3 regions of the Psychrobacillus sp. Z16_25 genome follow, and region 1 is predicted to be linked to each of the others. Evidence: riboswitches for the same ligand, from Rfam matches in the RefSeq annotation. Region 1 holds a riboswitch; each other region holds the start of a gene.
What was found. Region 1 has a riboswitch for lysine ahead of AC1VU3_RS10145 (Na+/H+ antiporter NhaC family protein). Riboswitches for the same ligand answer to the same signal wherever they lie in the genome.
Positions count from the first base shown of each region.

Region 1 (3,284 bases):
ACACCTCTGAGCCTCCATCCTTTAGGTCGTCACGAGCTACTGCGGTAACTACTACATGCTTCAGATTCATGATGACAACAGAATCTGCTACACGCTCTGGCTCTGCTAAGTCTAGCTCGGTTGGAAGGCCTGTTTTTACTGCACAGAATCTACAAGCTCGCGTGCAAACTGCTCCCAGAATCATGAAGGTTGCTGTACGTCTAGAACCCCAGCATTCATGTATATTCGGACACTTTGCTTCTTCACACACCGTATGGAGATTATTTTCTCTCATTAATTTCTTTAAGCCTTTATACTCGTCATTCGTGTTTAGCTTAATCTTCAGCCAGTCAGGCTTCCGCTCATGCTCCTTCTTTGGCGGCTTACATGATGTCATTTCTTTACCCCATTCCCCAAATAACATACTATTACTTTTGTCAATGTACCATATTATTTGAATTCAAACAACCTTCAGAAAAGCCATAGAGAAACGTTTAAACTAGCTGTTGACTCCTCTTGCCTTTGATGCTCCAATACAGAAACAGAACGATTATGAGGATGATCACAGTAACAAAGCCTGATAATACAGAGCCTGTTAAACCAAGGACCAAATACCCTATTCCTGCGATGATAGCGCAAATAATTGCATATGGGAGCTGGGTCGTAACATGGTCTAATACATTCACGCCTGCACCTGTCGCAGACATGATAGTAGTATCTGAAATTGGAGAGCAATGATCACCAAATACAGCTCCTGCAAGAACAGATGCAAGCACTGGTAAAATCAAATCTGGCTCTACCGCCATAATGATACTTGCCCCAATAGGAAGAAGAATACCAAATGATCCCCATGATGAACCAGTGGCAAATGCCATAAAAGCAGTTACAACAAATAAAATGAGAGGAAGTATACCAGTTGGTACATTATAGTCTGTAACCAATGATGCTAGGTAGTCACCAGTTCCTAATTCGGTAATCAAAAATCCTAATGACCATGCAAAGATTAAAATAAAAACTGCTACCATCATCGATTGGATTCCCTTTGATAATCCTTTTGTAATGTATTTAACATTAGCATCTGGGTTTACTTTAAATTGTCTTGCATAGAGTAATATAGCCAAAATAGAAGCGACAAGACCTCCTATAAATAAAGAAAAAGGTACATCTGTGTGCTCAAAAATAGTAAAAAGATTTGTGGAGCCTGCAGCTCTATAGCCAGTCCAAACTATACTTATAATAGTTACAACGAGTAGAGAAGCAATAGGCAAGATTAAATCTATTACTTTTCCATAATTATTTTCCGGGAAATGACCAGCAAGATCCCCTGGGTTCACTTTTCCTTTATCATAAAGCTCTCCATCTACAAGAGCACGAGTTTCATGCTTTTTCATTCCCATAATATCAAAGTCTGTCCAAGCTACGAAGAAAACAACAGCTAATGCTGCAATTACATAGAAGTTCATAGGAGCCATATAAACAAATGCCTGCAAGGGAGTATACTCCGTAATAGCATGAGTAGAAAATATGAGACCTAATTGAGCTATCAAAAATGCCCCCCAGCTAGACACTGGCGAAATAACACAAATAGGTGCAGAGGTCGAATCGATAATATATGCAAGCTTTGCTCGAGATACTCTGTATGTATCAGTAATTGGTCTTGCAATCTGCCCTACTGCTAAAGCATTAAAATAATCATCAATAAAAATGATGACACCGAGGCATGCAGTTAATAGCTTAGACCCTCTTCTTGTGGTGATTCTCTTTACTGCCCAATTTGCAAAGGCTTTACTACCACCTGAAAGACTGACAAAGGCGGTGATAATTCCAAGAAATAAAATAAATAATAGAATATAAATATTGTACATGTTGAAACCATCATCCCAGAAAGAAACGCTAAAAGATTCCCACAAAAGACGAAGAGAACCTATCAATGAAAATTCTTCGCTCAGGAATGCTGCAGAAACGATTCCAAGCCCAAGTGATAATAATACTCTTTTTGTTAATAAAACCATCACAATCGCAAGTAGTGGTGGTATCAATGAATAAATAGTGCCTTCCATTATTGCTCCTCCTTTTAAACATGTATACTACTGTCTGCCCCAATTAATGGAGTGAGAAACGCTCCTCCAAGCGGGCGATTCAAAAACTAAAAAGACTAACCTAAGTAAATTTAGGTTAGCCTCTACGTTGAATAGTAATATGTTCATCTACGTGTAGCTCCCCATCTGTTTTCCAACAGATGACAGTGTTATTTTTATTCAAAATAACCCCAACTAGATTGCTTGACGACAAATCTAATTTCGGCAATGCTTCCTTTCTTGTACGATCAACGGTGTCACCCTTCTGTACAATACTATTAAGCAATGCAGCCTCTACCTAATGTGTATTTATTTTATTCTATCATAACAGGAAATTTTAAAAAGTGAAGGTTTTTTAATCTTCAGGTAACGGTATTGGCACTTCAACCGAAGGAGCTGCCTCACCATCACCCCCTGTGTAAATATATGGAACCTGACCTTGAACCAATCCCATCGCTACCGGAATATTTTGTTCCACTACACTTATTTTACTTGCCAGTGGAACTATTATCTGTACGCTTACTTTTATGTGGATGGTAACTTCTACATAGGCATTATTGATTCCAAACTCCGTAATCTTCGTTTCTACATTTGACTGGACGTTCCCGATCACATGAAAGCGTATAGGAATCTTTGGACCTAGATTTCCAATTAGAGGTATGTTGGTTGCCTGCCCCATTGGAACAAAAAACACAACCCCTCCTTGATCCTCCATCGTTTGCTTGTCATACTCAATATCATCTAAATAAGGGAGACTGGATAGATTTCCACGCTCTGCCTGCTCCAAATGTGCTTGGACTAAGCTGTTCGTATCCGCCAACACCCTATTAATTATTTCCGTATTAAACTTTGTCGTTACCATTGTCTTACTTTCTGTAGGTACTTGCTCAATGATATCGTTCACATCAAGCACGTTTGATGTTCTTGAATTTATTGCCTTACTAATAACCATAGAAGCTATCTTGTTTGTTTGAACCTCTGCATAATCGAGATAGGTTGGTGTCAGCTGGGCATTTACATAATAGAATACCCCAGCAACCGATAGGAGAAAACTTGCTAAAAAGATAGCTAGCTTTGTCTGAGTTCTAATATGAAATGTATGTCGCTGTCTTCTTTTGTGATAAAACAAGTAAAAAATCCCCCTTGTTACTTATATGTAACAAGGGGAATCAGTATGAGCGATATTCATAATTGTAATGGGTACCATACCATTTCACGATATCTCGA
Region 1 covers NZ_JBXEOV010000008.1:41,721-45,004, forward strand. Annotated here, with positions in the region: gene lipA (lipoyl synthase) at 1-376, opposite strand, end outside; gene AC1VU3_RS10145 (Na+/H+ antiporter NhaC family protein) at 474-2,039, opposite strand; lysine riboswitch at 2,186-2,362, opposite strand; gene yunB (sporulation protein YunB) at 2,413-3,186, opposite strand; gene AC1VU3_RS10155 (bifunctional metallophosphatase/5'-nucleotidase) at 3,227-3,284, opposite strand, start outside.

Region 2 (3,284 bases), on a different contig from region 1:
CAGAGTTAACAAACATTCTAGCTTCTTTATCTGAGACAGATGTTCAGCTAGGAGCGATTATGGGCTTTAACCTATATACAAATGGGTTAAGAGACCCGCGAATGTATATAGAGGCTTTAAATCCTAAGGTGTTTGTGCCTACCCACCATGATAATTGGTCTCCACCAATTACTACTAGCGCAGAAAACTATCGTGAAGCTCTTGAAAAGGAGCTGGACAACCTTTCAGGAAATATTCCCGAGCTTATATTCTTATCGGATCCAGATGACTACGTCAAACCCGAGCGTTTAACCTTTAATATATTAGATGAAAAGTGGCGATAAAAAAGTGGTGAGTAGAGAAAGATATAGTCGCTTTCTCTACTCATTTTTATGGTAAGCAGTCATTTTGTATGTAACGTTTCTTTCCTTTATTGCGTCTATTATAGTAACTGTGTATAGGAGCTGAAAAATGAAAAAGCTACTGTTTATTTTGTTACTATTCCTGGTCGCTGGATGTGAAAGTATAAACGAATCTCACCAAGAATACCTATCCTCGTTAGGCTGGGAGATAAAGGCGTCGGGTGAAGTAAAAAAGTATATATTAGATGTTCCGGAAGAGATGCTTGAAAATTATCGAGCAAGTGGTGTGACGTTTATCGAGCAATATAACGGAAAAGAAATAACAAGATATGAATATAAACTTAAGGAAAAAACGGTAGACAATCAGCATTTAATGGCATATGTCTATGAGTATGAGGAGGAAATTATAGGAGGAAGTGGTTCTCTGCCAACTCATACCCCAGGAACCTTCAACTTGGAGAATAAAGAGAGATTGGTAAAGGAGAAATTAATTAAAAAGTAGAAGAAAATTAATGGAAATATGAATTTATATATGGATTAAAAAGAAAAAAATGTAATAAAGAATCATTGACAGATAGAAAATGGTCATGTAGACTATGAACAATAATTGAATAAAACCTCGCTTACATAAGTGAGGTAGAGGCGCGATATTTAACAGTTCCTAGAGGAGCAGGAGAAAGCCATGATGCTAGGAAGAAGGAAATGTCGCCGAAGTGTGTAATAATCTCGTTATTACATGCTGGGTCTACAGTGAATAACTGTAGGACTGTCCATGTGAAACATCCCGGTTTCTCATGGTGTGCTATCTCATTAGGGAAAAGTAGAGGAATTCTGGGCAACCATACATAACGGACCTGAGTTCATCTCAGGGCTTTTTTTGTATGTTTGTCCTTTTTTTATTGCTTGGAACATATCATTTATAAAAAAGGAGATTCATAGACATGAAAAACAAGATAACTATTTTCTTAACCATTCTAATTGCTACCATGCTATTAGCGTCATGCGGTACATCTAATCAAGAAGAGACAGGAAATGCTAGTGCTAGCGAGGAAAAAGAAGTGTTTCGAATTGGCTTAGAAGCAGGATATCCTCCTTTTAACTGGACGCAAATGGATGAGTCAAATGGAGCAATAAAAATTAATGGAGCTGCAGAATACGCAGGAGGCTATGATGTAGAAATTGCTAAAAGAATTGCAGAAGGGCTTGGAAGAGAATTAGAAGTGGTGAAATTAGAATGGGATGGCTTAGTTCCAGCTTTAACTTCTGGAAAAATTGATGCTATTATTGCCGGAATGTCTCCAACGGAAGAAAGAAAGAAAACGATTGATTTCTCCGATAATTACTATACCTCTAATTTTGTCATGGTCGTAAAAAAGGGTAGTGCTTATGAGGAAGCAACCTCTATTCAGGACTTTAAAGGTGCTAAAATAACGGGACAATTAAATACCTCTCATTATAATGTGATTGATCAAATCAATGGAGTAAAGAAGCAGCCTGCATCTGATAATTTCCCTGCAATGAGAGTAGCCCTAGAATCTGGCATGATTGATGGCTATGTATCGGAGCGGCCAGAGGGAGTAAGTGCATCCACTGCAAATGAAAACTTTGTGATGATAGAGTTTACTGAAGGTTTTAAAGCAGATCCAGTAGAAACAGCTACAGCTGTTGGATTGCAAAAAGGAAATCCAGATATCGATAAAATTAATGAGATTCTAGCTGGAATAAGTGAAGAAGAACGTCAAAAGCTGATGGATACAGCAATACTTAATCAGCCAGCAGCTGAATAAAAAAGATGGACCAGCTGCCTAAATTAGTAGCTGGTTTTTAAACAGATAAACGAACGAATGTCTTAAATAGGGGGAAAACATGAGTGTAGAGTGGATCATATCAATCGTAACAAATTACTGGCCAATGTTTCTTCGAGGCGCCGGCATTACCTTGCTAATCTCTATTATAGGAACCATTATTGGAGGGGCGATTGGCTTACTTACTGGGGTTATTCGTACAATTCCAAAGCCTTCAAGAGGTATTAAGAAATTTATTTTAACATGTATCAATTTCTTTTTATCAGCTTATATAGAGTTCTTTAGAGGAACACCTATGATTGTACAAGCGATGGTTATCTTTTATGGCTCCGCTTTAGCCTTTGGATGGAACCTGCATACTTTAGTAGCTGCCTTACTGATTGTTTCCATAAACACGGGAGCTTACATGGCTGAAATAGTTAGAGGAGGAATCATCTCCATAGACAAAGGACAGTTTGAAGCCTCCCAAGCAATTGGTATGAATCATTTTCAAACAATGTTCCACGTGGTACTTCCACAAGTAATTCGCAATATTTTACCAGCAACGGGAAATCAGTTCATTATTAATATAAAAGATACTTCTGTGCTTAACGTAATTGGTGTAACAGAACTATTTTTCCAAACAAAATCTATCGCAGGAAATAACTTTCGGTACTTTGAGTCTTTCTTTGTAGCTTGTATCCTCTATTTTGTCATGACGTATGCAGTCACATTAATTTTAAGATATTTTGAGAGGAAGCTAGATGGTCCTGAAAATTACACAATGATAGTTGGCCAACCCCAACAGCTCACTATTCCAGTAAGTAAGAATGAAAACCACTAAAGGAGGAGTAGAAATGGAAAAAGTAATTGATATTCAACATCTAAGCAAATCCTTTGGCACACATGAGGTTCTGCGGGATATAAATTTCTCTGTCCAAAAAGGAGAAGTAGTTTGTATGATCGGCTCCTCTGGCTCAGGTAAATCCACTTTATTGCGTTGTGTGAATCTCCTAGAACAGCCAAGTGGTGGGCAAATTATATATAACGGAGAAAATATTTTAACCTCTAACCAAGACATAAACAGCTATCGAACGAAGCTTGGTATGGTGTTTCAGCAATTTAACTTATTCAACAATCACACTGTATTAGGAAATTG
Region 2 covers NZ_JBXEOV010000005.1:71,621-74,904, forward strand. Annotated here, with positions in the region: gene AC1VU3_RS07395 (MBL fold metallo-hydrolase) at 1-323, shown strand, start outside; gene AC1VU3_RS07400 (hypothetical protein) at 451-843, shown strand; lysine riboswitch at 971-1,154, shown strand; gene AC1VU3_RS07405 (transporter substrate-binding domain-containing protein) at 1,283-2,128, shown strand; gene AC1VU3_RS07410 (amino acid ABC transporter permease) at 2,208-2,969, shown strand; gene AC1VU3_RS07415 (amino acid ABC transporter ATP-binding protein) at 2,983-3,284, shown strand, end outside.
Region 2: another riboswitch for lysine. It lies ahead of AC1VU3_RS07405 (transporter substrate-binding domain-containing protein); the one in region 1 lies ahead of AC1VU3_RS10145 (Na+/H+ antiporter NhaC family protein).

Region 3 (3,284 bases), on a different contig from region 1:
ATTCGCCAAGGTAAGCTAATAGAAAGAGACGTATCTCTATTCCCGCTTTATCGTGATCCAGAAGAAGAGTTTCTTACCTTCCTAGGGCAGTTTTATGCAAAGGCTGAGCATATTAAACCGAAAGAAATATACGTTCCTGCTACGACAAATATAGAGCTTGCGACGGAGCTCTTGCAAATGAAAGTAATCGTTCCGCAAAAGGGTACTAAGAAAAACCTAGTAGACCTAGCACAAAAAAATGCGGAAATTGCATTAACAGAGAAGTTTCACTTAATTGAAAGACAAGAAGAACGAACAATCGGAGCGGTGGAGGAACTTGGTAAGCTAATGGGGATAGCTGCTCCTAAACGGATAGAGGCTTTTGATAATTCTCATATTCACGGAACAGATGCTGTATCTGCAATGGTCGTATTTGTCGATGGAAAGGCACATAAAAAAGATTATCGTAAATATAAAACACGAACTGCCGCAAAGCACGATGATTATGGTGCTATGCGTGAGGTTGTAAGGAGAAGGTATATACGAGTGTTAAAGGACGATCTTCCACTTCCCGACTTAATCATTATTGATGGAGGGAAAGGGCAAATAGAAGCGGCTAGGGAGATTATAGAGGATGAATTGGGATTAGATATTCCAATAGCAGGTCTAGCTAAGGATGGTAAGCACCAAACCTCCTCTCTTCTTTATGGCGATCCGCTTGCAATTATTCCAATGAAACGTACTAGTGAGGCTTTCTATCTTCTTCAGCGTATCCAGGATGAGGTCCATCGATTTGCTATCACTTTCCACAGGCAGCAAAGAGGAAAGCATACAATTGCCTCTTCTTTAGATGGTATTCCAGGAGTAGGCCCTACTCGTAAAAAACAGCTATTAAAGCATTTTGGCTCTTTAAAGCGTATGGAAGCAGCTACAAAGGAAGAATTTATGGAAGCTGGTATTCCTGCTAAATTATCCGAACAATTAGTGGAGCATTTTCAAAAAAGTTCCTTGTCTTCCGAATAATACTGTGTTATGTTAGTAAAAACTTAATATTCACTTTTCAGTGAAGATAGAGGTGCGAGTCAACAAGAGTAATCTACAGGAGGAAGAAAAGTTCCTGCGATTGTAGAGGAAAGGGTTGTTCGCCGAAATATAGGATGGCTTTTCTCATTCTATGTTGGTCCTGCGTTTAAGAAATGTAGGATTGTCAGAATGTATATTCTGGAGGGCTATCTCAAATGGACATCTTTTTGACCGTGTATGAGAGTTAGCTTTTCACAATATGTGAAAAGCTTTTTTTTATCCCAACAGAGACTCGGGGTTAACCCGAGATGACGTATGTCATAGAGAAAAAAGGGAGATGAAAAATACGTGAGTAGAATTGTCATGAAATTTGGAGGAACATCTGTAGGTTCTATAGAAAAAATTGAGCATGTAGCAAGACGGATTCGAATAGAAAGAGAAAAGGGGCATCAAATTGTTGTCGTTGTGTCAGCCATGGGCAAGTCAACGGATGAGTTAGAAAAACTAGCAGCAGAGATTACGGACACACCAGTGAAAAGGGAGATGGATATGCTTCTATCAACTGGAGAACAGGTAACAATGTCCTTATTGGCTATCCAATTAAATGCCCTTGGAATAAAAGCAATTTCCTTAACTGGTTGGCAAGCAGGCATTATAACTGACCAGGTACATAGAAATGCTCGAATTGAAAAACTAGAATCAGAAAATATTCAATCCTACTTATCAGAAGGACAGGTAGTCATTGTAGCAGGATTCCAAGGCATGACAAAAGACTCTGCTATTACGACGCTTGGTAGAGGCGGCTCTGATACCACTGCAGTAGCGATTGCAGCTGCAATTGAAGCAGACATTTGCGATATCTATACAGACGTGGATGGTGTGTATACGTCCGATCCAAGGTATGTGAGAGATGCAAGAAAGCTAAAACAGTTAGAATACGATGAAATGCTAGAACTTGCTAACTTGGGAGCAGGTGTGCTTCATCCGAGGGCAGTTGAATTTGCCAAAAACTATAAAATTCCTCTCAGGGTTAGAGCGAGTTATAACGAAGGGGAAGGTACTATATTAAAGGAGGAAGTAGATTTGGAAAAAAACCTGATTGTTCGTGGAGTAGCGTTTGAAGCAGATATAGTACGGTTAACAATCGAATATGAGGTGCCTTTCAATGGATCGTTGTCCTCCATATTTACCACCTTGGCAAATCATCATATAAATGTGGATATTATTGTCCAAAGTATTATTGACGGTGTAAAGCCTACTGTATCTTTCTCTATTAAAAAGGAATCCCTTGCGGAGGCGATTTCTGTCTTAGAATCCCATAAGGGACAACTCGGTTTTACTTTTGCGGATTTTGAAGTAGGTCTTTCAAAAATTTCAATAGTTGGTTCAGGTATGGTCTCTAATCCGGGGGTGGCTGCACAAATGTTTGATCGATTGAGAAAGGAAAATGTGCCGATTAAAATGGTCAGCACCTCAGAAATAAAAGTGTCCGTAGTAGTTCCACAGGAAAATATGATTCAAGCGGCAAATGCTTTGCATGAGGAATTTGGTTTGGCAATCAGTAACTAAGCTCCAGATAAAAAAGCCAATCCAGTTATCATGGATTGGCAGTTTCTTTGTTATTTACTTTTTGCATCCCATTTAATAAGAAAAGAGACAATTCCTGTCTTTTTTGTAATCTCATCATAGCATTCTGTCAGATAGCCCTCAATTTTTTGATGTTGCTCAGCTAGAAAACCCGCCTCCAAGCTATGGCATCTATTTACTCCGCTAGGAGGTAAATGATACATATGTAAAAGATAGGACAAGGAATCCTTTGTGGATTTCTCTAATTCAAGCTTTCCCCAACCTGCTTCGTGAAAGAATGAGACAGCTTCTTCCATTGAATAAAGGGGAAATTTTCGAGCAAGATCTTTTCCCGCCCAATATAAAATATCTTTTTCATGTTTCCCGAGAATGGAAGTGAGAACGTGATCTCTTAACAGCTCATACCCGAAGGTAGAAACCTGGGACTCTTCTCTTTCACCCATGTACAACCCTACTTTCAACGCAATTTAACAAAACTACTACTCTATTTTAGCATAAATACTTTTTCTAGAGAAAAGGAATACTTTGTGAAAAAAGATACAATCTGTTATAGAGGAAACAGAGGGAAAGATATGCAAAATGCCCAAACATGCCTTGACGCTCCAAAATGTTGAGAGTACAATGGATATGTCATAAATTCGAAACATGAAGACAATAAACAAAATTGATACAATTATTTTATCGAAATAATAAAT
Region 3 covers NZ_JBXEOV010000009.1:49,959-53,242, reverse strand. Annotated here, with positions in the region: gene uvrC (excinuclease ABC subunit UvrC) at 1-1,002, shown strand, start outside; lysine riboswitch at 1,042-1,219, shown strand; gene AC1VU3_RS10905 (aspartate kinase) at 1,351-2,571, shown strand; gene AC1VU3_RS10900 (YslB family protein) at 2,622-3,032, opposite strand.
Region 3: another riboswitch for lysine. It lies ahead of AC1VU3_RS10905 (aspartate kinase); the one in region 1 lies ahead of AC1VU3_RS10145 (Na+/H+ antiporter NhaC family protein).